Regions from separate parts of the Cytobacillus sp. SAFR-174 genome, predicted to be linked through region 3. Evidence: a T-box and tRNA genes for the amino acid it is inferred to sense, from the RefSeq annotation. Region 3 holds a T-box; the other regions hold tRNA genes.
What was found. The T-box of region 3 lies ahead of argS (arginine--tRNA ligase). A T-box ahead of a tRNA ligase gene usually reads a tRNA of that ligase, here a tRNA-Arg.
Positions count from the first base shown of each region.

Region 1: it encodes a tRNA-Arg, which carries the amino acid that the T-box ahead of argS (arginine--tRNA ligase) is inferred to sense. The anticodon was not compared.
Region 2: it encodes a tRNA-Arg, which carries the amino acid that the T-box ahead of argS (arginine--tRNA ligase) is inferred to sense. The anticodon was not compared.

Region 1 is NZ_JBQCMZ010000005.1:142,803-150,704, forward strand. It holds gene ACTHRG_RS07350 (gluconeogenesis factor YvcK family protein) at 1-930, shown strand, start outside; gene whiA (DNA-binding protein WhiA) at 1,049-1,999, shown strand; gene ACTHRG_RS07360 (HPr family phosphocarrier protein) at 2,029-2,286, shown strand; gene clpP (ATP-dependent Clp endopeptidase proteolytic subunit ClpP) at 2,329-2,934, opposite strand; tRNA gene ACTHRG_RS07370 (tRNA-Arg) at 3,241-3,312, shown strand; gene ACTHRG_RS07375 (hypothetical protein) at 3,358-3,588, opposite strand; gene rpoN (RNA polymerase factor sigma-54) at 3,637-4,968, shown strand; gene ACTHRG_RS07385 (glutaredoxin family protein) at 4,986-5,234, shown strand; gene ACTHRG_RS07390 (sugar-binding transcriptional regulator) at 5,370-6,392, shown strand; gene gap (type I glyceraldehyde-3-phosphate dehydrogenase) at 6,438-7,445, shown strand; gene ACTHRG_RS07400 (phosphoglycerate kinase) at 7,709-7,902, shown strand, end outside.
Region 2 is NZ_JBQCMZ010000001.1:46,694-54,595, reverse strand. It holds gene ACTHRG_RS00260 (acyltransferase family protein) at 244-1,284, shown strand; tRNA gene ACTHRG_RS00255 (tRNA-Arg) at 1,577-1,650, shown strand; gene ACTHRG_RS00250 (LutC/YkgG family protein) at 1,711-2,430, opposite strand; gene ACTHRG_RS00245 (LutB/LldF family L-lactate oxidation iron-sulfur protein) at 2,427-3,857, opposite strand; gene ACTHRG_RS00240 ((Fe-S)-binding protein) at 3,896-4,612, opposite strand; gene ACTHRG_RS00235 (B12-binding domain-containing radical SAM protein) at 4,817-6,562, shown strand; gene ACTHRG_RS00230 (hypothetical protein) at 6,596-6,751, opposite strand; gene ACTHRG_RS00225 (hypothetical protein) at 6,751-6,912, opposite strand; gene ACTHRG_RS00220 (DUF3905 domain-containing protein) at 7,082-7,429, shown strand; gene ACTHRG_RS00215 (TrkH family potassium uptake protein) at 7,518-7,902, opposite strand, start outside.
Region 3 is NZ_JBQCMZ010000020.1:39,508-47,409, reverse strand. It holds gene ACTHRG_RS18400 (YqcI/YcgG family protein) at 1-382, opposite strand, end outside; gene ACTHRG_RS18395 (DUF4395 domain-containing protein) at 489-908, opposite strand; gene ACTHRG_RS18390 (EamA family transporter) at 1,506-2,399, opposite strand; gene ACTHRG_RS18385 (Dps family protein) at 2,538-2,975, opposite strand; gene ACTHRG_RS18380 (sulfite exporter TauE/SafE family protein) at 3,142-4,023, shown strand; gene argS (arginine--tRNA ligase) at 4,036-5,721, opposite strand; T-box leader at 5,773-6,029, opposite strand; gene ACTHRG_RS18370 (FtsW/RodA/SpoVE family cell cycle protein) at 6,060-7,244, opposite strand; gene ACTHRG_RS18365 (hypothetical protein) at 7,735-7,902, shown strand, end outside.

The DNA.
Region 1 (7,902 bases), on a different contig from region 3:
CCTGTCCTCTTAAGGGGACTGAAGCAGTACCCTGTTGATATTACTGCCATTGTGACAGTAGCCGATGATGGCGGCAGCTCAGGAAGATTGCGAAATGATCTTCATATCCCGCCACCCGGTGACATCCGCAATGTGCTGGCCGCTCTTTCAGACGTAGAGCCGCTCATTGAGGAGATGTTCCAGCACCGCTTTGCGACATCCAATGAATTGTCCGGGCACTCGCTTGGCAATTTAATTCTCGCGGCAATGACTTCGATTACAGGAAATTTTGTTCATGCGATTCAGGAAATGAGCAAGGTGTTAAATGTAAGGGGAAAGGTGCTGCCGGCTGCGAACCAGAGTGTGGTCCTTCACGCTGAAATGGAAGACGGGACTATCGTATCGGGAGAATCAAAGATTCCTTATTCCGGCAAAAAAATCAAGCGGGTATTTTTAACTCCTAAAAATATTAAAGCCCTGCCTGAATCACTGCAGGCAATCAGACAGGCTGACATGATCATCATTGGCCCTGGAAGCTTATATACAAGTATTCTTCCAAACTTGCTTGTTCCCAGGCTCGGACGTGAGGTCTGTCAAGCGAAAGCAAAAAAAGTCTATATATGCAATTTAATGACACAGGCAGGCGAGACGCTCGATTATACAGCAAGTGACCATGTAAAAGCACTTTATGATCATATGAGCTGTGCTTTTATTAATACCATCCTGGTAAACAATGAAGAAATTCCTGCCCATATTCAGGAGCGGTACAGCGAGGAAATGGCGAGGCCTGTTGTGTATGATACAGGTGCTCTTGCCGAATTGGGCCTTGATATTATGCACGGTGAAATTGTCAGCCACGAAGGCGGGATCATACGCCATGATACAAAAGAGGTTGCCCAAATGCTTTATAATTTAATTTTACATGAAACCAATAGGCGTTTTAACGCGTAATATAAAGATGTAAAAGGGCTTTTGCCAGTAAAAAATAAACTGTGCATACGTTTGCTCAGTGAAGAATATCTTTTTATATATCTCTGGCTAAGCACTTTTACGGATAGGGGGTGAAGGGATGTCTTTCGCTTCGGAAACGAAAAAAGAATTGACGAACCTGGAATTAAAAGACTGCTGCGGCAAAGCGGAATTGTCCGCCTTGATCCGGATGAATGGTTCACTTTCTTTTTCCAGCCGGAAATTGATCGTTGATATTCAGACGGAAAATGCAGCCATTGCAAGAAGGATTTACACGCTGATTAAAAGGAATTACAGCGTTCAGGTCGAGCTCCTGGTCCGGAAAAAAATGCGGCTGAAAAAGAACAATGTATATATTGTCAGGCTGTCGGAACAGGCCAGCATGATTCTAGATGACCTGAAAATTTTAAGTGAGGGATTCGTATTTACACACGATATCTCCAAAGAGCTCATAAAAAAGAAATGCTGTAAGCGTTCTTATCTGCGCGGTGCATTCCTTGCCGGGGGATCGGTTAATAATCCGGAAACCTCCTCCTATCATCTGGAGATCGCTTCACTTTACAAGGAGCATAACGACTCCCTTTGTGAACTGATGAATACGTTCGGGCTGAACAGCAAAACGCTTGAACGGAAAAAAGGCTATATCACGTATTTAAAGGAAGCCGAAAAAATAACGGAATTCCTGAATATTGTCGGGGCACACGCATCTCTGCTCCGGTTTGAAGACATCCGGATTGTCCGCGATATGAGAAACTCGGTCAATCGGCTCGTGAATTGTGAAACAGCGAACTTAAACAAAACCATCGGGGCGGCCTTGCGGCAAGTGGAGAATATCCGGTTTATTGACCAGACGGTTGGACTTCAGGTTTTGCCCGACAAACTGAGGGAAATAGCCGAATTGCGTGTAGCATACCAGGATGTCACCTTAAAAGAGCTTGGGGAAATGGTCTCAGGCGGAAATATCAGCAAATCAGGCATTAATCACCGATTAAGAAAAATAGATGAAATCGCTGAAAAACTCAGAGCAGGCAGCACCATAGATGCTCACTAATAGAGGCATCAGCAGGGAGGAGATATACAATGGCAGAAAAACAGGTAGAAGTTAAGCTGAAGACAGGATTGCAGGCCCGTCCGGCAGCATTGTTCGTACAAGAGGCCAATCGGTTTTCATCGGACATTTTCCTGGAGAAGGATGGAAAGAAGGTAAATGCGAAAAGCATTATGGGGCTAATGAGCCTGGCTGTAAGCTCAGGATCAGTCATTACCCTGAAGGCTGAGGGGAACGACGAAAACGAAGCCCTCGAAGCGCTGGCAAATTATATTCAGAAGGAAAACTAAAACAACTCGCATCGGGAAGATGCGAGTTGTTTTTTATGTCTTTTAATTATCCTTCTTCTCATCTAGAGAGTTTCTGGTAATGATCTGGTCAACCAAACCGTATTCAAGAGCTCTCTCAGCTGTCATAAAGTTATCGCGGTCTGTATCTTTTGCAATGACTTCAAGCGGCTGTCCAGTACGCTCTGAAAGGATCGTGTTTAATTTTTCGCGAAGGAAAAGGATGCGCTTTGCAGCGATTTCAATTTCAGTCGCCTGTCCCTGTGCACCGCCAAGTGGCTGGTGAATCATAACTTCAGCGTTTGGAAGAGCAAAACGCTTTCCTTTTTCACCCGCTGCAAGAAGGAATGCACCCATGGATGCAGCCATACCGATACAAATGGTTTGTACCTTTGGCTTGATGAATTGCATCGTATCATAAATAGCCATACCGGCTGTAATGCTTCCGCCAGGGCTATTAATGTAAATGGAAATGTCCTTTTCAGGGTTTTCTGCTTCAAGGAATAACAGCTGGGCAACAATGGAGTTTGCCACATTATCATCAATTCCGCTTCCGAGCATAATGATGCGGTCTTTTAAAAGGCGGGAGTAAATATCATAAGCACGCTCCCCGCGATTTGTTTGTTCAATAACTGTAGGGATTAAGTTCATTTTCCAATTCCTCCTTCAAGATAAGGTCAACATACATGATGAACAAGCATGTTCTTCCAAGTAAAGAAAATTTTTTAACTCCTATGTATTATCATGATACACTGATGGTCAATTAAGGTCAAACGAATCGCATGGAAATAGCCACGGATTCGTTCGACACTTTTTTCTGTGCTGTGCTATCTCATTCCATGATACCCATTGTTCCGATTTTTAAAACTAAAAGGAGGCTTGCAAAGTGAATAAACATAGCATATAATTAGTTATCGTAGCGGCTGATCGCCTGGTCAGCCGATTAATAAAATCTATGCCCTCGTGGTGCAACGGATAGCACGTGAGATTCCGGTTCTTAAGATGTGGGTTCGATTCCTGCCGAGGGCGCTAGCAAAACTCCTTGTCTGATATGGACAGGGAGTTTTTTATATTTTAGGCTATACGTAAATAAATCCAGCCCATACGCCCATAAAAATATTTATCTGAAAGTAAATGGGCCATATCCGCAAATAAAATTCCTCTATCCGCACCTAAATTTAAGCCTGAAGTTAAAAATCCGCAGGTTTCACCATAAAAAATGAATATTCCCCCCTCAGCAATGCATATTGTGAAGTATTCAGAAAGAAGTGCCGGTGCGACTGGCAATTGCCAGGATATTTCCATACAACATTTTCTGTGAATATTGTAAAATGGGGACAGGGGGAATGTACGATGAATTTGAAAGCTGGGTTATGGCAGCAGCAGACAATGAAATTAACAATGACACAGGAGCTGACGCAGGCGATTGCCCTTCTGCAATACAGCACACAGGAGCTTTCTGCTTTCCTGGAAAGCAAGGCGCTTGAAAATCCCCTTTTAAAAGTAGAGTCCGGTCATGTCCAGACGATGGATCCCCGTTATGACCGTGTCAAACCGACGAGGATAAAAGCCGAAAAAGATAAAATAAATTGGATTGAGCAGATTGGCTGCGGAAAGACCGTGCTGCTTGATGAATATTTGAAATCTCAGCTTCATTTGAAATTAAACAGGGATGAACAAAAAGTGATTGAGCATCTTATTGACAGCCTTGATGAAAACGGTTACTTCCGGGCGGATCTAAAGGCGTCAGCCGATTCTCTTAAGATGCCCCTTGAGAAAGTGGAGCAGATGCTTGAAGAACTTCAGGAACTCGAGCCTGCCGGCGTTGGAGCAAGGAATCTTCAGGAGTGCCTGTCCCTGCAGCTCAAGAGATTGCCGGAAGAGAATGAGCTGGCTGAAATGATTATAGATGAATACTTTACCCTTTTTGCTGAGAAGAAATGGAAAGAAATCGCAAAACAGCTCGGTGTGGAGCTTAAGGACATACAGGCAGTATTCGACCTTGTTCAGACCTTGAATCCAAGGCCTGCTTCATCCTTCCAAAGTGAAAAATCCGCCTATATAACACCGGATGTGATTATTCAGTGGGATGGCAGCTCTTTTTCTGTCAGTGTGTTTGATGAAGTGCTTCCTAAAATCAGTTTTAATGAACCTTATTATAAAAAGTTCTCGGCTAGTGGTGATCGAAATGTGAGCCGCTTCCTGCAGGAAAAGCAGCAGGATTATCAGTGGATTATAAGAAGCATTGAGCAAAGGAAAGAGACTCTTGCAAATGTGACTCTTAAAATCGTTGAAAAGCAGCAGGACTTTTTCATTAAAGGCCCTGCATATCTGAAGCCGATGACGATGAAGGAAATATCAGATGAACTCGACATTCATGAATCAACAGTGAGCAGGGCTGTCCGGGAAAAATATGCGCAAACGCCATTTGGGACGTATGAGCTGAGATCGTTCTTCTCCAGCACGATCAAAACGACATCTGATGAGAATACGTCTTCACAGCAGGTCAAGACGATTATTGGTAAAATGATAGAAAAAGAAAATAAACAAAAGCCTTTATCCGATCAGGAGCTTGTGAAGCTGCTGAAGGAACAAGAGGGGATGGTAGTCAGCAGAAGGACGATTGCAAAATATCGGGATCAGCTGGGCATCCCGTCATCATCCAAACGGAAAAGGTATGACTGACAAAGGAGATTTGCTGATTGAAACAGCCAGAGTTAGTGTTTTACACACGCAGCAGATGCCCGCTGTGTGATAAAGCTAAGAGTGTATTAGTTGAATTGGAGAAAGAATATGAATTTACGTTAATTGAAAAAGATATTGATGAGAGCGATGACCTGACTGAGAAGTACGGACTCATGATTCCGGTTGTTGAAATTGATGGGCGTGAAGTGCAGTTCGGGCATATTGATCCCATTACAGTAGGTGAAGCGCTTACAGAAAAAAACTGAGTTTTATCAGTTGATTTCAATACTCACTCTTGCTATTATTGAGGAGAAGCAAGGGTGATTTTTTTTACGGTAAGTGGGACATAATATGTCTATGCGGGACAAAAAATGACCACATATGATGAAGGAGCTTTCCGGATGTACTCACTAATTGATATTCAAAAAAGATTATTGCCTGATATGCTTGCGGTTATGCAGAAGCGTTATGGGATTCTTCATTATATAGGGCTGATGGAGCCGGTTGGAAGAAGAAGCCTTGCAGTCAGTATGGGTTTGACGGAAAGAGTGCTGAGAAGTGAGGTTGAATTTCTAAAAGACCAGAACCTGATCCGCATTTCAAGTACAGGAATGAGCCTTTCTTCCGATGGCAAAGAATTACTCGAAGCTCTTGAAGGAATAATGAGAGATATTTCGGGTATAGCCGTAATGGAGCAGGAATTATCACGAAAGCTTGGCATACGCCAGGCGATCATTGTTTCCGGAAACAGCGATGAATCTCCATGGGTGAAGCAGGAGCTTGGCAGAGCCACAGCAATGTGTATGAAATCAAGGCTCAAAGGAAAAAATATCATCGCAGTTACCGGCGGATCCACAATGGCAGCCGTAGCGGAGATGCTGACTCCTGATCTTGCTGAACGCGATTGGCTGTTTGTGCCGGCGCGTGGCGGAATAGGCGAAGATGTTAAAAACCAGGCTAACACCATTTGTGCCAAAATGGCTGATCATACTGATTCCAGGCACCGTGTCCTGTATGTGCCGGACCAGGTAAGCAGGGAGATGTATGAAAGCATTATTAAAGAACCCAATATTAAAGAAGTAATCACCCAGATCAAATCGGCTAGCATGGTTCTGCACGGGATTGGGGACGCTATTACAATGGCGGAACGCCGCAAAACCAGTGAAGAAGATTTGGTTAAAATCAAGCAAGCCAAAGCAGTCGGTGAATCATTTGGCTATTACTTCAACGAAGGCGGCGAGGTTGTACATAAGGTTCAGACCATCGGCCTTCAGCTGGATGACCTATCTCAAATTGAACATGTCATTGCAGTGGCAGGCGGCTCCACAAAGGCAAAAGCCATCGCTGCATACATGAAACGGGCACCATCCTCTACCATTTTAGTGACAGATGAAGGTGCAGCAAAACAGTTGATAAAAGGGTAATCCCTTTTCAAATATAAAATCTACCTTTTCAAGGAGGAAATAATCATGGCAGTTAAAGTTGGTATTAACGGATTTGGAAGAATCGGGCGCGTTGTTTTCCGTGCAGCTCTTAAAAACCCTAACGTAGAGGTTGTAGCAGTAAATGACCTTACAGATGCAAACATGCTGGCACACCTTTTAAAATACGATTCCGTACACGGAACTCTAAATGAAGAAGTAACAGTTGACGGCGATTATCTTGTTGTTGGCGGCCATAAAGTAAAAGTTATTGCAGAGCGCGATCCTGCTCAATTAGGATGGGGAGATCTTGGCGTAGAAGTAGTAGTAGAATCTACTGGACGTTTCACAAAGCGTGCTGACGCTGCGAAACATCTTGAAGCTGGTGCTAAGAAAGTAATCATCTCAGCTCCTGCATCTGACGAAGATATCACAGTTGTTATGGGTGTTAACCACGAGAAATATGATGCTGCAAACCATCATGTAATCTCTAATGCTTCTTGTACAACAAACTGCCTGGCTCCATTTGCAAAAGTATTGAACGACAGCTTCGGCATCAAACGCGGTATGATGACAACTGTTCACTCATATACAAATGACCAGCAAATCCTTGACTTGCCTCACAAGGACTACCGCCGTGCACGTGCAGCAGCAGAAAACATCATTCCTACAACTACTGGAGCTGCAAAAGCAGTATCTCTAGTATTGCCTGAACTAAAAGGCAAATTGAACGGTGGAGCTATGCGTGTTCCAACTCCAAACGTTTCTCTTGTAGACCTTGTTGCTGAGCTTGACAAAGACGTAACTGCTGAAGAAGTAAACAATGCTCTTAAAGCAGCTGCTGAAGGCGATCTGAAAGGCATCCTTGCATACAGCGAAGAGCCATTAGTATCTGGAGACTACAACGGAAACCCTGCATCTTCTACAATCGATGCACTTTCTACTATGGTTATGGAAGGCAACATGGTAAAAGTAATCTCTTGGTATGATAACGAATCTGGTTACTCTAACCGTGTAGTTGACCTTGTTGATTACATCGCTCAAAAAGGACTTTAATTTTCACAAAAATATTCGTTTTGCGAAGCATTCATAAGATGAATTTTTTCTCCGGAAAAACACCTCAACTTGTTGGATATTCAATTCGCTAACGTCTATAATGGATAAGGGTAAAAGGGGAGCAGGGAAACATTCCCTCTCCCTTTTGTTTTAAGTAAAACTATTTAACCGGGATGGTGCTTAGCTCCGGAACCTGGAGGCTTGAGGTCTATGAGCCGTCAGGCAAGGAGCTTCCGCTTTTCTGGTAAGGAGGTCCTTTTGCTATGAACAAAAAAAGCGTTAAAGATGTGGAGTTAAAAGGTAAGCGTGTATTCTGCCGGGTTGATTTCAATGTTCCCATGAAAGAGGGACAGGTAACAGATGAGACTCGCATCAAAGCAGCTCTTCCAACGATCGAATACTTGATGAACCAGGGTGCAAAAGTAATTTTAGCCAGCCATTTGGGCCGTCCGAAGGG
Region 2 (7,902 bases), on a different contig from region 3:
ATCAAAGGTTTTGAAACAGTCTTGCCAAAAATTTTTTCAACCTTATAAAATATAAGTTAGTTAGCCGTTTTTTTTATATAACAGAATTTCAAATCGTGTGATACAGTCATTATTAAAAATTTTTAATTTACTTTTTCTGTAAATAAAACCTCCTATTTACACGAGAAATGAAGTTTGCTTCATGTTAAAGTGGGTAAAGACAGATAGAGTAATTTTTTGGGGGTCTTTAATAGAGGAGGACATATGAAACAACGTGATTATTATTTCGACAATGCTAAGTTTATTTTGATCTTCTTTGTCGTTTTCGGGCATTTGCTCCGCTCTTTTATTGAAGATAATGAGACAATTTATACAGTATATAAAGTGATTTATACGTTCCATATGCCGGCATTTATATTGGTATCCGGTTTTTTTGCAAAAGGCTTTTATAAAAAAGGCTATATAAAGAAAATTGCTAAAAAGCTTATACTGCCATATATCATTTTCCAGGTTATTTATTCCGTTTTTTATTACTTTTTATATAATAAAGGCACCTTTGAGCTGGACCCTTTTAACCCGCATTGGTCATTATGGTTCCTGATCAGCATGTTCTGCTGGAATATCATGCTTTTATTCTTCGCAAAGTATAAAGCGGTTTACTCCCTGGCTGCCGCTTTTATCATAGGGCTTGCTGTAGGATATGCAGATTGGATTTCAAACTATTTAAGTTTATCCAGGACGTTTGTGTTCTTCCCGTTATTTTTATTGGGATACTACTTAAAGAAAGAGCATTTATATGCTCTATTCCAGCCGAAGTTCAGAATTAGTGCGTTTGCTATTTTTGCAGTGGTATTTATCGGTTTTTATCTTTACCCTGAAGTGGATTACAAATGGCTGCTTGGATCGAAGCCATATACTGAAATGGGTGCAGCTTCCATTGGGGCAGTCTTTACGAGATTGGGCTTTTATATCCTAAGCACAATCATGGTATTTAGCTTCTTTGCTTTCGTACCGCGCAAACAATATTTCTTTACTAACTTAGGGAAAAATACACTTTATGTCTATCTGCTGCATGGGTTCTTTGTACGGGTATTCAGAGAAAGTGATGTACAGGGCTTTTTCACTAAACCGGAGAACTTCCTGCTGCTTGCCGGCATATCACTGCTGCTGACCTTGCTTCTCTCAAGCAAGCTGATTACTTCATTTGCACAGCCAATCATTGAACTGAAGACATCACAGCTAAAGAAGCTGAAAGATAGATCAAGGGCATATGCCAGATTTTATCGTAAAAAACTTACAAGTTAGAAAAACAAACCGGCCCATGTATTACTGGCCGGTTTTTTACTTTAGGCATAACCATTGACCATTTTTGATTATGGGATTATAATAAGTAACTGTGTTACCAATTTAATTATTTTTACTTAACACAATTTAATTTATGCCATCATGTCTCAGTAGCTCAGCTAAGCGTAAACTTCCCTGAGATACATCCCTGCAGCTTTGTTTCGACGCATTTGCTCCTTGTATAGGCTTGCAGAGGAAGAAACAGGATATGCCAATAATATTTGTATTGCAAACAATTTAATTATTCCAACATGTCTCAGTAGCTCAGCTGGATAGAGCGACAGCCTCCTAAGCTGTAGGTCGTGAGTTCGAATCTCGCCTGGGACGCTCAAAAAAACGCCAACTTATGTTGGCGTTTTTTGTTGTCCTATAAAACAAAGTCAGGTGCTATAAATCATCTATAACAATATAAGCAGCCTTAACAGGCCCATGCACTCCCACAACAAGGTTCATCTCAATATCTGCTGAATTGCTTGGGCCGGTTATGAAATTAACGCATGAAGGAGCCAGCTCCCCTCTGCTCACTCTTTCCCTGATGAATCTTGCAGCCTGTGTCATGCGCGGAACAAGTGTGCTTTTCGGAATAAGGATAATGGAAGCAGCAGGCAGAAAACTGACTGACCGCCCATGGTCTCTGCTGCTGAACAGGACTGCTGTTCCGGATTCAGCCAGCGTAATTTCACTGATGGTGATGCCGATATTGGCCTTTTCTGCGTAATCAACATTAATTTCTCCAGCAGAATAATCCCATTGATATACTTCCACATTCTCTTTTGGCCAAATTTCCTCAAATAGCTGAGTAAGTCCAAACTGTCTATAACGGTCATCCTTCCAGGTCACTACTGGACCGCCTCCGTACTGGGCTGCAATCTCTTTAAGAGTTTCCGGCAAATTGACGGCTTTTGTTACAAGAAGATCAGTGTGTATTTTCGTGCACTGTGTTTTTAAAGCTTCAAGAAGCTCATCTGCATCTGCTTCTTTAAAGATGTAATCCTGAGGATTATAGCTCCACTTTGGCCTTTCAACTCCGGAAATTCTCTTTTCCCTTCCCAGTCTGCCTGCAATTTTATTTAAAAAAGCGTCCCGATTCTGAATAGTTCCGTTCACTGCTGTCCGCCTCCTTTTGGCCGGTTGTTGAACCAATCACGAAATCTTTCTTTATTAGGAGCCGGGAAATCCCTGATTTCTGTCCATGCCTTTAAAGGGCCGGGCCCCTTTGTAATTTTGTCGCCTGCTGTAAATGGATTCATGGCTGCCGGTGCCAGCTTAGATCCCAGTTTATAAAGGGACGGTGAAGCTGCCCCCAATCCAAAGGCCTTCATCGCCATCTTTTCCGATATTGGAGCCCTTCCTTCTTTTTCGACAATTACCTGCCGATGTTTGTGAAGCAGCTCATGCAATGGGATTTTGACTGGACATGCTTCTGTACAGGCCCCGCAAAGAGTGGATGCATAAGGCAATTCCTTATAATCATCATAGCCGCCTAAAAGGGGTGACAGAACCGCTCCGATCGGGCCTGAATAAATCGATCCGTAGGAATGGCCTCCAACATGCCTGTATACGGGACAAACATTCACACAAGCAGCACATCGGATACATTGCAGAATGGATTGAAACTCCCCTCCTAATATCGATGAGCGGCCATTGTCCACAATGACGAGGTGGAATTCCTCGGGGCCATCAACATCAAGTTCTTCTTTTGGACCAGTCAAAACAGTTATATAACTCGTTAGCTTTTGTCCAACCGCGCTCCTGGTCAGCATGCTGACCAGCACTTCCATTTCCTCGTAAGTAGGTACCAGCCTTTCCATGCCCATTACCGTAATTTGTGTCTTAGGCAAGGCTGTGACAAGATCTGCATTGCCTTCATTCGTCACTAAAGTGATTGAACCGGTTTCCGCAACTGCGAAGTTGCAGCCCGTAATGCCAACATCGGCGGTTAAGTATTCGTGGCGTAGCATTTCTCTCGCATGCCATGCAAGCTCTTCCGGCTTTTCTGTGTTCTGATAGTTTAATTTTTCTGCAAATACATCCCGAATCTGCTCTTTATTCTTATGAAGGGCAGGCGCTACTATATGTGATGGCGGGTCATGGTCATCCACCTGGAGGATGTATTCTCCCAAATCTGTTTCAATGACCTGGCATCCTGCATCTTCCAATACGGCATTTAAGTGGATTTCTTCCGTTACCATCGACTTTGATTTAACCACTTTTCTTGCATTCTTCTTTTCAATCACTTCCCGTATATAGGCAGAGGCTTCTTCCGCAGTTTCAGCAAAGTAAACGTGCCCTCCCCTTTTAGCTGCATTTTCGCTGAGCTGGTATAAGTAAAAATCAAGATTTTCAAGCACATGCTGGCGAATTTCTTCTGATAGCGAACGCCATTCTTCCCAATTTCCAAGTTCTGCGGCAGCATCAAGTCTTCTAGTCTGAAGCCTTTCCTGTGCACCTGACACTGCCCCTCTCATAAAGGAATTGCTTATTCCGGAATCTACACGATCCTTAAAGTCGTTTGTTCCTATTTTCATAGCCATAACTATTCCTCCTGTAACAAAGCATGTCCATTAATGACTCATCGGCAATTCAACACTTCGGCAATATGCATAACCCTTATTGGCTTTCCCTGCCTTCCGATCCTGCCTCCAATATTCATCAGGCATCCTGCGTCAGCTCCAATGAGGATTTCCGCTTCAGTCTCCTCTATATGCCCAACCTTCTCATCTACCATTTGTTCCGATATTTGAGCCATTTTCACGGAGAATGTTCCGCCAAAACCGCAGCATTGCTCTTTACCGGGAAGCTCTTCGAATTCCAGGCCCTTCACATTTCTTAATAATCTCATTGGCGCTTCTTTTACTCCAAGAAGCCTGGTCATATGGCAGGATGTATGATAGGTGGCCTTCCCATTTAACTTTGCCCCGACATCGTCCACATTGAGAACTTCAACGATAAATTGAGTAAGTTCGTATGTTTTTTCGGCAAGCTTTTTTGCCTTGGGCTCCCACACAGAGTCTCCCTTAAAAACATGCGGATACTCATGAAACATATAGGCGCAGGATCCGGAAGGGGAAACAACGTATTCTGCATGTTCAAATGCCGTGATCATCCTTTTCATGGCTTCCTTCGATTCCTTCACATATCCGCTGTTGTAGGCAGGCTGGCCGCAGCAGACCTGTGATTCCGGAAAATCTATTTCACACCCAAGCCGCTCCAGCAGTTCAACAGCTGCTTTGCCTGCATTTCCCTGAAACATATCTACCAGACATGTTGCAAAAAGACTTACCTTCATTCATTCCCTCTCCCAGCTAAATATTTTATTTTCTACTATCTTACTATAGTTTTAATACAAATTGTTGTATTTTTATAAATATTATAATAATATGTACAGTTTATCTTCCAATACATATGTCAATGTTTTACTTCCTTTTTTTCAGTCAAAAATATGATACAATTATATGATGTTTAAGTTGCTAAAAAGGGAGTTCAGAAATAAATGAAAGTTATTGCCAGTACGCTTAATGCTAAATATATTCATACAAATATTGCGATCCGCTATCTAAAGGCATACGCTCAGCCTGATTTCGATGTGGAATTAGCCGAATATACAATTAAAGATCCGGTAATGAATATCGTTACAGATCTGGTCCGCAAAAAGCCTGATGTGATCGGATTCAGCTGTTATATATGGAATATCGAGGAAACCATTAAAGTCATTAAGATGATTAAAAAGATTGACGCCTCCATTCACATTGTAGTCGGAGGACCTGAAGTGACATATGATGTTGCAGATTGGATGAACAATGTACAAGAATTTGATTACATTGTGATCGGAGAAGGTGAGGAAACCTTCAAACAGCTGCTGACGGAGCTGAACAGCACCATGAATATGGAAAATGTGCATGGTCTTGCTTTCAGGGAAAACGGCCAGGTTCGCATTAATCCACAGCGCAATAAGCTGGACTTGCGCGATCTTCCTTCACCGTTCCGGTTTGAAGAAGATATTCCCCACCTTTCTAAACGTGTCACTTATATAGAAACCAGCCGGGGATGCCCATTCAGCTGCCAGTTTTGCCTTTCCTCTATTGAAGTAGGTGTGCGTTACTTTGACAGGGAAAAAATTAAGGACGATATCCGATATTTAATGAAGAATGGTGCAAAAACTCTAAAATTTGTGGACCGCACATTCAACATTAGCCGCAGTTATGCCTTGGAAATGTTCCAATTTTTGATCGATGAGCATCTCCCGGGAACTGTCTTTCAATTTGAGATCACCGCAGATATCATGAGACCTGAGGTCATTGAATTTCTGAATAAGGAAGCACCACGAGGATTATTCCGATTTGAAATTGGCGTACAGTCGACAAACGACTATACAAATGAATTGGTCATGAGGAAGCAGAATTTTGACAAGCTTTGCCGAACAGTCACAATGGTAAAGGATGGAGGAAAAATCGATCAGCATCTCGACTTAATTGCCGGCCTGCCTGAGGAAGATTATGATTCATTCAAAAAAACATTTAATGATGTATTTGCCATGCGGCCGGAAGAGCTCCAGCTCGGCTTCTTAAAAATGCTGAGAGGCACCGGTCTTCGCTTAAGGGCAGAAGATCATCAATATATTTATATGGACCACTCACCATATGAAATATTAGGAAATAATGTTTTATCCTTCGATGACATCATTCGCATAAAACAGGTCGAAGATGTGTTAGAGAAATATTGGAATGACCATAGAATGGATGCAACTGTTGAATATTTGGTTACAAAAGTATTTCCGACTCCTTTCGATTTCTTCCAGGAATTCGGCAGCTATTGGGAGCAAAAAGGCTGGTCCCGAATTGGGCATCAGCTTGAGGATTTATTCAAACGCCTTTTTGAATTTCTTCAAACAAAAGAAATTGCTGATCTGGATATAGCTGAAGGACTAATGAAGTTTGACTATATTTCAAAACAAAAATATAAGCCCAGAAAGCCATGGTGGCAGCCAAGCTTTGAAAAATCCGAAAGGTCAAAACTTTACCAGTCTCTGCTCGAAAACCCAAACCAGCTGGGAGAAAGCTTCTTAAATCTCCAGCTGAATGAAAAAGAAATATACAAACATACCTTAAGTGAAAGGTTATCCTTTGATATCGAAAAGTATATTAATGAGGGATTAATTGAAAAGAAACACTCTGTTCTTCTTGCCTATTTCGATTCAAGCTCTGAAACAGTCTCTATCTTTTCGGGTCCTTTACTATAATGAAAAAACCGGCAGAAAAAAACTGCCGGTTTTTTAGCATTTATCCCGATCTTTCTTTTTATCTTTATCACGGTTCATAAAGGGCAGCTCGTAAAATTTCCCGGCATTTATATCCCCAAACTCCATGCCGAATTCTACGTTGGCAGAGCCATTCTGCCGGCTTGTTTTCCGTGGTTTATTTTGATCCACTAGGCTCTTCCCTCTCTCCCATGTTTGGAGTTGCGGTTAGCCATTTTCATGGGATTTTCTCCCTGGCTGAATTCTGCCGAAAACTCCGATTCCTGAAGGTTCTTCTTAGGCGTCTTGCTGTATTTTTCAACAGCATTATACTCAGCTTTTCGTTTTGCCATCCCAATCTCCTCCTGAGAAAATTTCTTCGTGTTAAATTATATCTTCAGCTTTAACACAGGTTTATTTTTAGTAAAATAATCGGTTTCATTCCTCACTGTGCCTTCCTTATTTTGCATTCATAAATTTTTCTCCAGTACAAAAAATAGAGTAAAAAGGAATGAGCCGCTTATGACAAATGAGAAGAAGTTAAATAAAAGCATTGGCATTGACGAGACACTTCCACATCAAATTGAAGCTCCGAGCTTCAAGGACACAGGCATGAAGCTTCAGCCTCCTTTCAAGAACTCTTTTGGCGTAACTATCGGGGACAGTCATTATTCCTCAAACAGTTCACCGCTGGAAAACTGGAGTGATGAAACAGATCCTGCAGTTATGGCTGGAGACGAATGGATTCATCCTACAAATGATATCGGCTGGAATACAACAGAAAACAAAGAACTCCTTGAAAGCAAAAAACCGCCTCAAGCATACCCTTTTATGCATCCGACTAAGGATGTCAGCCGCGGAACAGATTGAAATAGGGAATCGCTTTGCCTCGAAAGAACTGAGCGTTCTAACTGCAGAAATTAAAAGTAGTCCGGAAAAATATTCCGGGCTGCTTTTTTTAGCCAATAATAACCCGCTCTTTTGGATAATGGTAATTTGGCTGTTTTTCTTTTCCGCCTATAATAAATAAGAAAGAGGTTAATCCAATTCTTCCAATAAACATTAAGGCCATTATGATGCACTTTCCAACAATTGACAATTCAGGTGTTATTCCTAACGAAAGGCCCGTAGTACCAAAAGCTGAACAGACTTCGAAAATAATTTCAATAAGCTCCATCTGCTTTTCTGTAATGCTTAGTATGACTACAGAGAAAAAACACATTCCAATAGCAAGCAGTGTGATGGCAAGAGACTTCAGAATATCATCTTCATGAATTTCTCTTTTAAATATTTTTATATCCCGGTTTCCTTTTGCAAAGTGATAAATAAAAAGTATATTTACA
Region 3 (7,902 bases):
GATAATCCTTCGGCCACGGTTTAGTATCAACCTTATGCAAATACTGAAGGATATTCCAGAAATTTTCTCTATAATGCTCAAGCGGCTTTTCATCTTTTTCCGGCTCCACAAATACAAATAGGCCATGACGAATAAGCTTTGGTGCGTCAAAGAGCTCGATAAAGGATTCAAGAGCCCCTGGCAGATTAGACCAGTCTTCCTTTGTAATATAGGCATATCTCAATTCGCCGCGCATTTCGGCAGTCATTCCAAAATAGCACGGGAAGGTTTTATCTGTAACTGTATCATGAAATGTTTTATATTCTTGAATAACCCACTCAGGCACAACTTCGGGGTTAGTCATATCTTCTTTTGTTAAAAGAAACTTACTGGCAGTTTTCATTTTTTCACCTCAGAATATTTTACTTATGAAATATGTACCCCTTAAAAAGTCCTTTGAAACTAGCTGGGTGAAAAAGGAAAAGAAAAAGACAGCCTCGATGGCTGCCTTACGATTTTCGGTATTTATATTGGTTAAGCTGAAAGCGGATAAAACAGCCGATGCAAAATCCCAGAATGGCAATAAATGCTGAAAGAGCGACCATAGCTGTAAAAACATACCCTGCAGCTGTCCATCCCAGCAGAAAGCTGATCAGCCCAAGTGCGAGACAGGCAACGGCAATCACCTGATTAAATTGCTGCTGCTCCCAGTCTTCGGGAATGTACTCAGAAGGACTTTTTCTAAGAAAATACCTTGCTGTACGCATAATCGGATTGAAACCGAACAATAGGCCCATTGTACCTGCAAGCAGGGGAATGGCGAGAATCCAGGCTTCTCCGGTAAACCACGAAGCTAAAACACTTAATACGATTGACCATTGATTGGTTCTTACGAGCGGACGGGGAATCGAAACGGGTGTATTTGCCATCTATTTTCCGACCTTTCTCATTGGTTTTATAGGTATTAATAGTTTACTGAAGTTGTTTGATTTTGTGAAGAGAAAAAGCCTGGAAAATAAAAAGTACGATTCAACTTTGGACAGAGAGAGCAGAAGAAGGAGCGCCAGAGTCAGAACCTGGATCAGCTTCAGACACAGAAAGGAGAAAAGAGCCAGTTAGAGTCAGAACACGGCCCAACTTCGGACACAGAAAGGAGAAAAGAGCCAGTCAGAGTCAGAACCCGGGTCAGCTTCAGACACAGAAAGGAGAAAAGAGCCAGTCAGAGTCAGAACCCGGTCCAACTTCGGACACAGAAAGGAGAAAAGAGCGAGTTAGAGTCAGAACCCGGGTCCAACTTCGGACACAGAAAGCAGAAAGAGGAGCGCCAGAGTCAGAACCCGGACCAACTATAGACACAGAAAGCAGAAAAGACCAAGCCAAAGTCCGAACCCAGCTTCACCAGCAATAACCCACCGCAAAACACCGGCTTACAAAGAAAAAAGACCCTGGAATGACATCCAAAGCCTCCTTTCGTCAAGCAGGTCGCCGCCCCAGGCGGTACCCAGCGAATCCCGCCATAAAAAATCCTACGTGCTCAAACGATCCTTTGCTGCTTTTCTAAATGAAAACTGCGGTATGCTGATTCCAATCAGGATCAGCACAATCCCGAAAGTCTGTGCTTCTGATATCCTTTCCCCAAGGATCAGCATAGCGGCAGCAACAGCTGCCGGAAGTTCGGCAGAGCCTACAATTGTGGCAAGCCCTGAATCTAAGTGGGGTGAACCGATTGCAAAGAAGACAATAGGGAAAATAGCGCCAAACAATGCCATCAGCAGTCCGAATTTCCATAGGCCCCCAAGCTGAATGCCGCCGCTTATTAAGACGGGACCTGAAACAGCTGCAACCAGAAGAAGTCCGCCAAATGTGATGAAGATGCTCCTCTGTATGGTTGGAATTCCTTTGCCTGCTTTACCGCTTGCAAAAATGAACACGGCAAATGTAACCGCAGATAATAAGCCATAAATCAGGCCATCTGCTTGAATAGCATGTGACCCGGAATTAATCAGGTTGCTTGCAAATACCGTTCCTATAATAAGCAGGATCGAAGAAATGATTTTTGCTTTGCTGGGCATCTTTCTTTCATATAATGCTTCAAAAAGAATTCCAATCCAGGTGAACTGAAATAAAAGAACAACAGCGATGGAGGCCGGGTTCCGATCAAGGCTCATTCCATACAGAATGCCCGTTAAGCTTAAGGAGGCACCGGTCAATAACAAAGCTGCTGCTTGTGTAAGGGTGATTTTCGTTCTTTTGATAAATGGGAAAGAAAGCAATAATAAAAGGAGCCCAATTAAATATTGGCTTCCGGTCAGTTCGGGAACAGAGTGGCCGGCCTGAAGTCCCAGTTTAACAATGGATGCCAGAACGCCGTAACTGCATGCGCCGAGAAAAATAAAGAATGAATATTTTAAGTTTGCCATTATGGAGACTCCTTTCCGAAATAAAAATGAAGCAATCAGATAAATCATAACACCTTAGAGTGTCCAAAGGGCAAAAATTTTTTCAGCACAAAAATAAGAGCCAGTGATCATTCTCACTGACTCTCTTGCCAAAATCGATTATTCTCCTAAGTAGGCTTGCAGCATCCAAATATGCGTATCCAATTTTTCCATTAACCCGATGGCGAAATCGGCTGTCACTTGATCTTCCCGTTCCTCTGCAAGCTGGGCTAAAGAGATTAATTGTTCCTTAATATGTTTATAATCCGAAGCAAGAGCAGCAACCATGTCTTCTGCTTTCTTTTCCCCATTAGATTCTTCAAGAGTCGTAATGCTTAGGAATTCCTTCAAGCTTGCTGCAGGTAAACCGCCGATTGCAAGCAGGCGTTCCGCTGCCTCATCTACAACTTCCGCCGCTTCATTATATAATTCTTCGAACTTTTCATGAAGGGTAAAGAAAAGAGGGCCTTTTACAAACCAGTGGTAGCGGTGCAATTTCGTATATAGGACACTCCAGTTAGCTATTTGTACGTTTAATGCATCATATAATTTTTCCATCGTAATTCCCCCTAAGTAATTTATATACTAATTATAACAAATACTAAATTATAATCAATACTTATTTATAATTATTATAAATAAAGAACAACAGTATAACCGTTGCCAATTATGGTAAAGTGATATAGTACGGATTAATAGCAGAGACAGTTAGTGAGGAATATAAATGGAATATGTTTTCTTTATTATTCTCGGAGCGCTTATCAGTGTGCTCTCGGGGTTTTTTGGGGTAGGCGGGGGATTCATTCTTACTCCAACGCTTATGCTTTTTGGTTTTTCTCCAGTAGAAGCGATCACCACGAGTTTACTGTTTTCGATTGGGACGTCCCTTTCAGGCATCTCCGCTCATATCAGGCTGAAGAATATAAGGCTTAAGCAGGGGCTGATACTTGGATTAAGCGGAATGGCAGCTACTCAGGCCGCCCATCCATTTGTTCTGTTTCTTGAGAATAAAGGCTGGGACACGTGGGCCGTGCCCGTTTTTTATATCATATTGCTGTCTTATTTTGCTTTGAGCATGCTGAAAAGAAGGGAAAAATCAGCCAATGCTGTTCACTCTTCTGAACATTCGCCTTCCATTGTGAAGATGGTGCTGATTGGATTTTTTGCAGGATTTGTTTCTACTACATTAGGGGTGGGCGGCGGTTTTATTATGGTGCCTTTATCGGTCGCCTATTTAGGGATGATGCCGAAAAATGCGGTAGGGACCAGCTTGTTTGCTGTCATGTTAATCGTATCCGCAGGCTTCCTGTCCTACGTTTCCACTGTCAGCATTGATTATTGGATTGGCCTTTCACTCGTAGGAGGAGGGCTCATTGGCTCACAGTTTGGTGCGAAACTTACCTCCTATTTTGAGAACGAAGAGATTACTTATATGCTTGGTGCCTTATATATGGCGACAGTCGCCAGTGTGATTCTGAAATTAATACATTTGAATTATACCGGTTTAGTGCTGATGGCCATTTTTGTCGGCGGATTTCTGGTAAGAAGCCTTGTGAAAATGCAGAAAGCCAAAGCCCGGACAAAGGCAAAAAGGGAGAGGCCATAACGGCTTCTCCTTTTACATTTGCCGGGGCACCTTCATGCCGAGTGTCTGCATTCCATCTGTAAGAACAATGGTGACTGCTTTGACGAGGGCAAGTCTTGCCTGGATGCCGGCATCCTTCTCCAGTATTCTTACCTGTCCGTAATATTTATTGAAAGCCTGGGCAACATCAATCAGAAATTTAGCGAAAACGGAAGGGGAAAGCTGCCGATAAGATTGTCTGATTTTCTCAGGATATTGATAGAGCAGCTTAATAATTTCCCAGCTGTAAGGATCGGATAGCCCGCTTGCGGCAGATGGTATATCATCTGCCTTGCGGAGCAGGGAATAGGCCCGTGCATTGGTATATTGCAGATAAGGACCTGTCTCTCCTTCAAATGTCAGCATATCTTCAAGTGAAAATTCAATATTGTTCATGCGGTCATTTTTCAGATCATGGAACAAAATGGCTCCGATGCCGACTGCTTCAGCGACTTCATTTTTATTTTCCAGACCGGGATTTTTAGCCTCGATACTGTTCTTTGCGAGAAGAACTGCTTCATCCAGAACCTCCTCCAGAAGGATGACTCTTCCTTTTCTGGTAGACATCTTTTTTCCATCTTTTAAGTAGAGGCCGAACGGAACATGTTTCATACTGTCCGCCCACTCATAGCCCATCTTTTTGATCACGCTTTTGACCTGCCTGAAATGGATGCTTTGTTCCTGGCCGACAATATATAGGGAGTGATCAAATTGATAGTTTTCCCTTCTGTAAAAAGCCGCAGCCAGATCGCGTGTTGCATAAAGAGTCGCTCCGTCGGATTTTTTGATTAGGCATGGAGGCAGGTCTTCATCAGGCAGCTGAACGACCTCTGCACCATCAGACTCAGCCAGCAGATCTTTTGCCATCAGCTCATCTATGACGGGTTTCATTTTATCGTTATAAAAAGCTTCCCCATTGTATGAGTTGAAATGGATGCCAAGCCTGTCATAAACCCGCTGGAATTCCTTCAATGATTCATCTCTAAACCAATTCCAGAGGGCTTGTGCTTCTTTATTTCCGTTTTCAAGCTCTTTGAACCAGGAACGTGCCTCATCTTCAAGCGATGGATCTGCCTCTGCTTCTGCATGGAACCGTATATAAAGGCTGAGCAGCTCCCTGATCGGATGTTCCTTCACTTTATCCGGATTCCCCCACTTTTTATAAGCGGTGATCAGCTTGCCGAATTGTGTGCCCCAGTCGCCTAAGTGGTTAATTCTGACCGCTGTATAACCGCATTTTTCGGCGAGGTTTCCGAGGGCATTTCCAATGACGGTTGATCGCAGATGACCCATGGAAAAAGGCTTTGCGATGTTGGGCGAAGAGAAATCAAGCACGGCTGTTTTGCCTGCACCATCCTTCAGCAGTCCAAATTCCTTTCCTTCTTTCAGGATTTTTTCCAGTATGATTGCACCTGCAGCACCTTTGGAAAAAAAGATATTAATGTATGGCCCGGCAGCTTCAGCTCTTTCAATATACGATCCTTTTATCTGGAAAGCGGTCTCTTCTGCAATGGAGGCAGGGGATTTCCTGAATGCTTTTGCCAGTGTGAAACAGGGAAAAGCAAGATCACCATGTACCGGATTCTTTGGCGTTTCGATTAAGTCTGAAATGGCTTTCTCAGAAAGATGCCCATTCAGCACAGATGCCAGCTGTGCTGCGAATATAGCTTTGAAATCCATCATTTAAAACACACACCCCCTGAAAAATAAAGAAGCCCGCCTCTATATAAATATAGAGACGAGCTGAATCTGCCCGCGGTACCACTCTGATTGTCCAAAGGACCTCTTGCGAAAGGACGTTTCATATTAGTAGAACACATTCCTTTAGGGATTTGGTAACGGGACTCCTTACCCGGCACAGCCTACTTTTCTTTCAGCTATGCATCTCCGAAGTGCGCTTCACAAATAGGATTTCCGACAGGCTTGCACCGGCCCTGTCTCGCTTATAGGAAAGAGCCCTTTGCTACTCTCTTCATCATAGACACTAAATATATTACTGTTATTATACGCGGCTGGAATTATTTTGCAACATAATTTGAATCGGTTGAGAACATATAGGTTCTATGATGGTAGCGAATGCTGAATATCAGTCCCATGGCCATCATGTTTCCCATAAGTGAGCTTCCGCCGTAGCTGATAAACGGCAGCGGAATGCCGGTGATTGGCAGAACCTGAATGGTCATTCCGATATTTTGAAAAACATGGAAGGTGATCATGCTGATGACCCCTACGCAAATATAGGTATTAAAAGGATCAGACGTCTCAAGGCCAGTTTTCGTTAAATGATAGATAAGCAGAAAGAAAAGGCTGATTACGACACTGGCGCCGAAGAAGCCATACTCCTCTCCAATGACGCTAAAGATAAAATCAGTGTGGGCATCCGGCACATATACCTGCCTGTCGGTAAAGCCTTTACCGGAAATTAATCCCGAGCCGATAGCGAGCATGGAATTATACAGCTGCATTCCGGCCCCCTGCTTATGATTGACCGGGTCAAGCCAGGAATAAATCCTGCTGAACTGATAGGGGTCAATCCCAAGGTATTTCTCTAAAATCTCCGGTGCTATGATCACCAGGTATAGAACCGTTCCTGCTAAAGCACCCAGGATTCCATAAATCGGAACAAGAATTTTCCAGGTGATTCCGGATACCAGGATGATTCCTGCTAATATCGCGATGATGACAAGGGCAGTACCCAGGTCTTCGATAATAATCAATCCTAATGGAGGCAATGTGGCTGCCCCTAGTTTAATTAGGAGATAAAAGTCCGTTCCGGCTGTCTTAGCCTGATACTTCAGATGGTGGTCAGCGATGATTTTGCTGAGGGCGATAATAAGGAACACCTTTACAAATTCAGAAGGCTGCACTGAACCGAGTCCGGGAATGATATACCACAATGTAGCCCCTTTGCGCTCTGGTGCAATGCTTTCCGGTGCAATGAATAGCCCGATAAGCAATAGGATGCCTAAACCGTATAGCAGCCATGTGAGTCTCCGGATTTGCTCGCTGTCAAAATACATGACAATCCCTACAATGACGGCACCTACAATATAATTTTTGATTTGTGAGATAACAAAATTCCCTTCATATTGATTGGAGGATTGTCCGCTGTAAATCGCAATGCAGCTGATGAGAAAAAACAGCAGCAGAAGAAAGCATAACGTCCAATCGAATCGGTCTGAGAATCTATTATTCTGGTTCATTATATACACCTGGTTTCTTTACCTTTTTACATTTTTATCGCAGTCTAACGGGCAGTAAGACCCCACATCTAGAATCAGATGAATCAAGGGAGAATAAGTGGGGGTCAAACTGCCCGTAAAGGCCCGAAAAGAAGAACAAAGACTAAAAACGCCACATCCTGTGGCAACGTCTTTGTGACCCACTTCCTGTGGGCCTCAACTAACAATCAGCCGGGAGAAAAGCACTCCCTGCTGATTGAAGTTTCACTTTATCCTATCAAAGGAAAAATTAACCTTACAATGGAGAAAGAGATTTCACTAGTTAGACGAATATATTATGATGTTGGTTTCCTGTATTTTCAAAAAAAACGGATTAAAAATTTTTTCTCATCTGGAAAGATATTTTCAGATATTTTTGCTACAATAAGAGGATAAAATACTGGAAGTTTGGCAGACAGTTTCATAAGAAGCTGTCTTTTATCAATTAGGCTACGGTTCGGGGGTTTCGTCATTGAAAAGAAGGAATCAAACTATTCGTGATCTCATCTACATCCACCTTAATGAACAGGATCAGTATGTGATGACTTATGGAATTGAGTTTGCAGAGTTTGCCCAGACTCTTTCAGATTCTATTAATAATCTGCTGCTGTTAAAGCATCGTTTTGAACATGGGGACTTT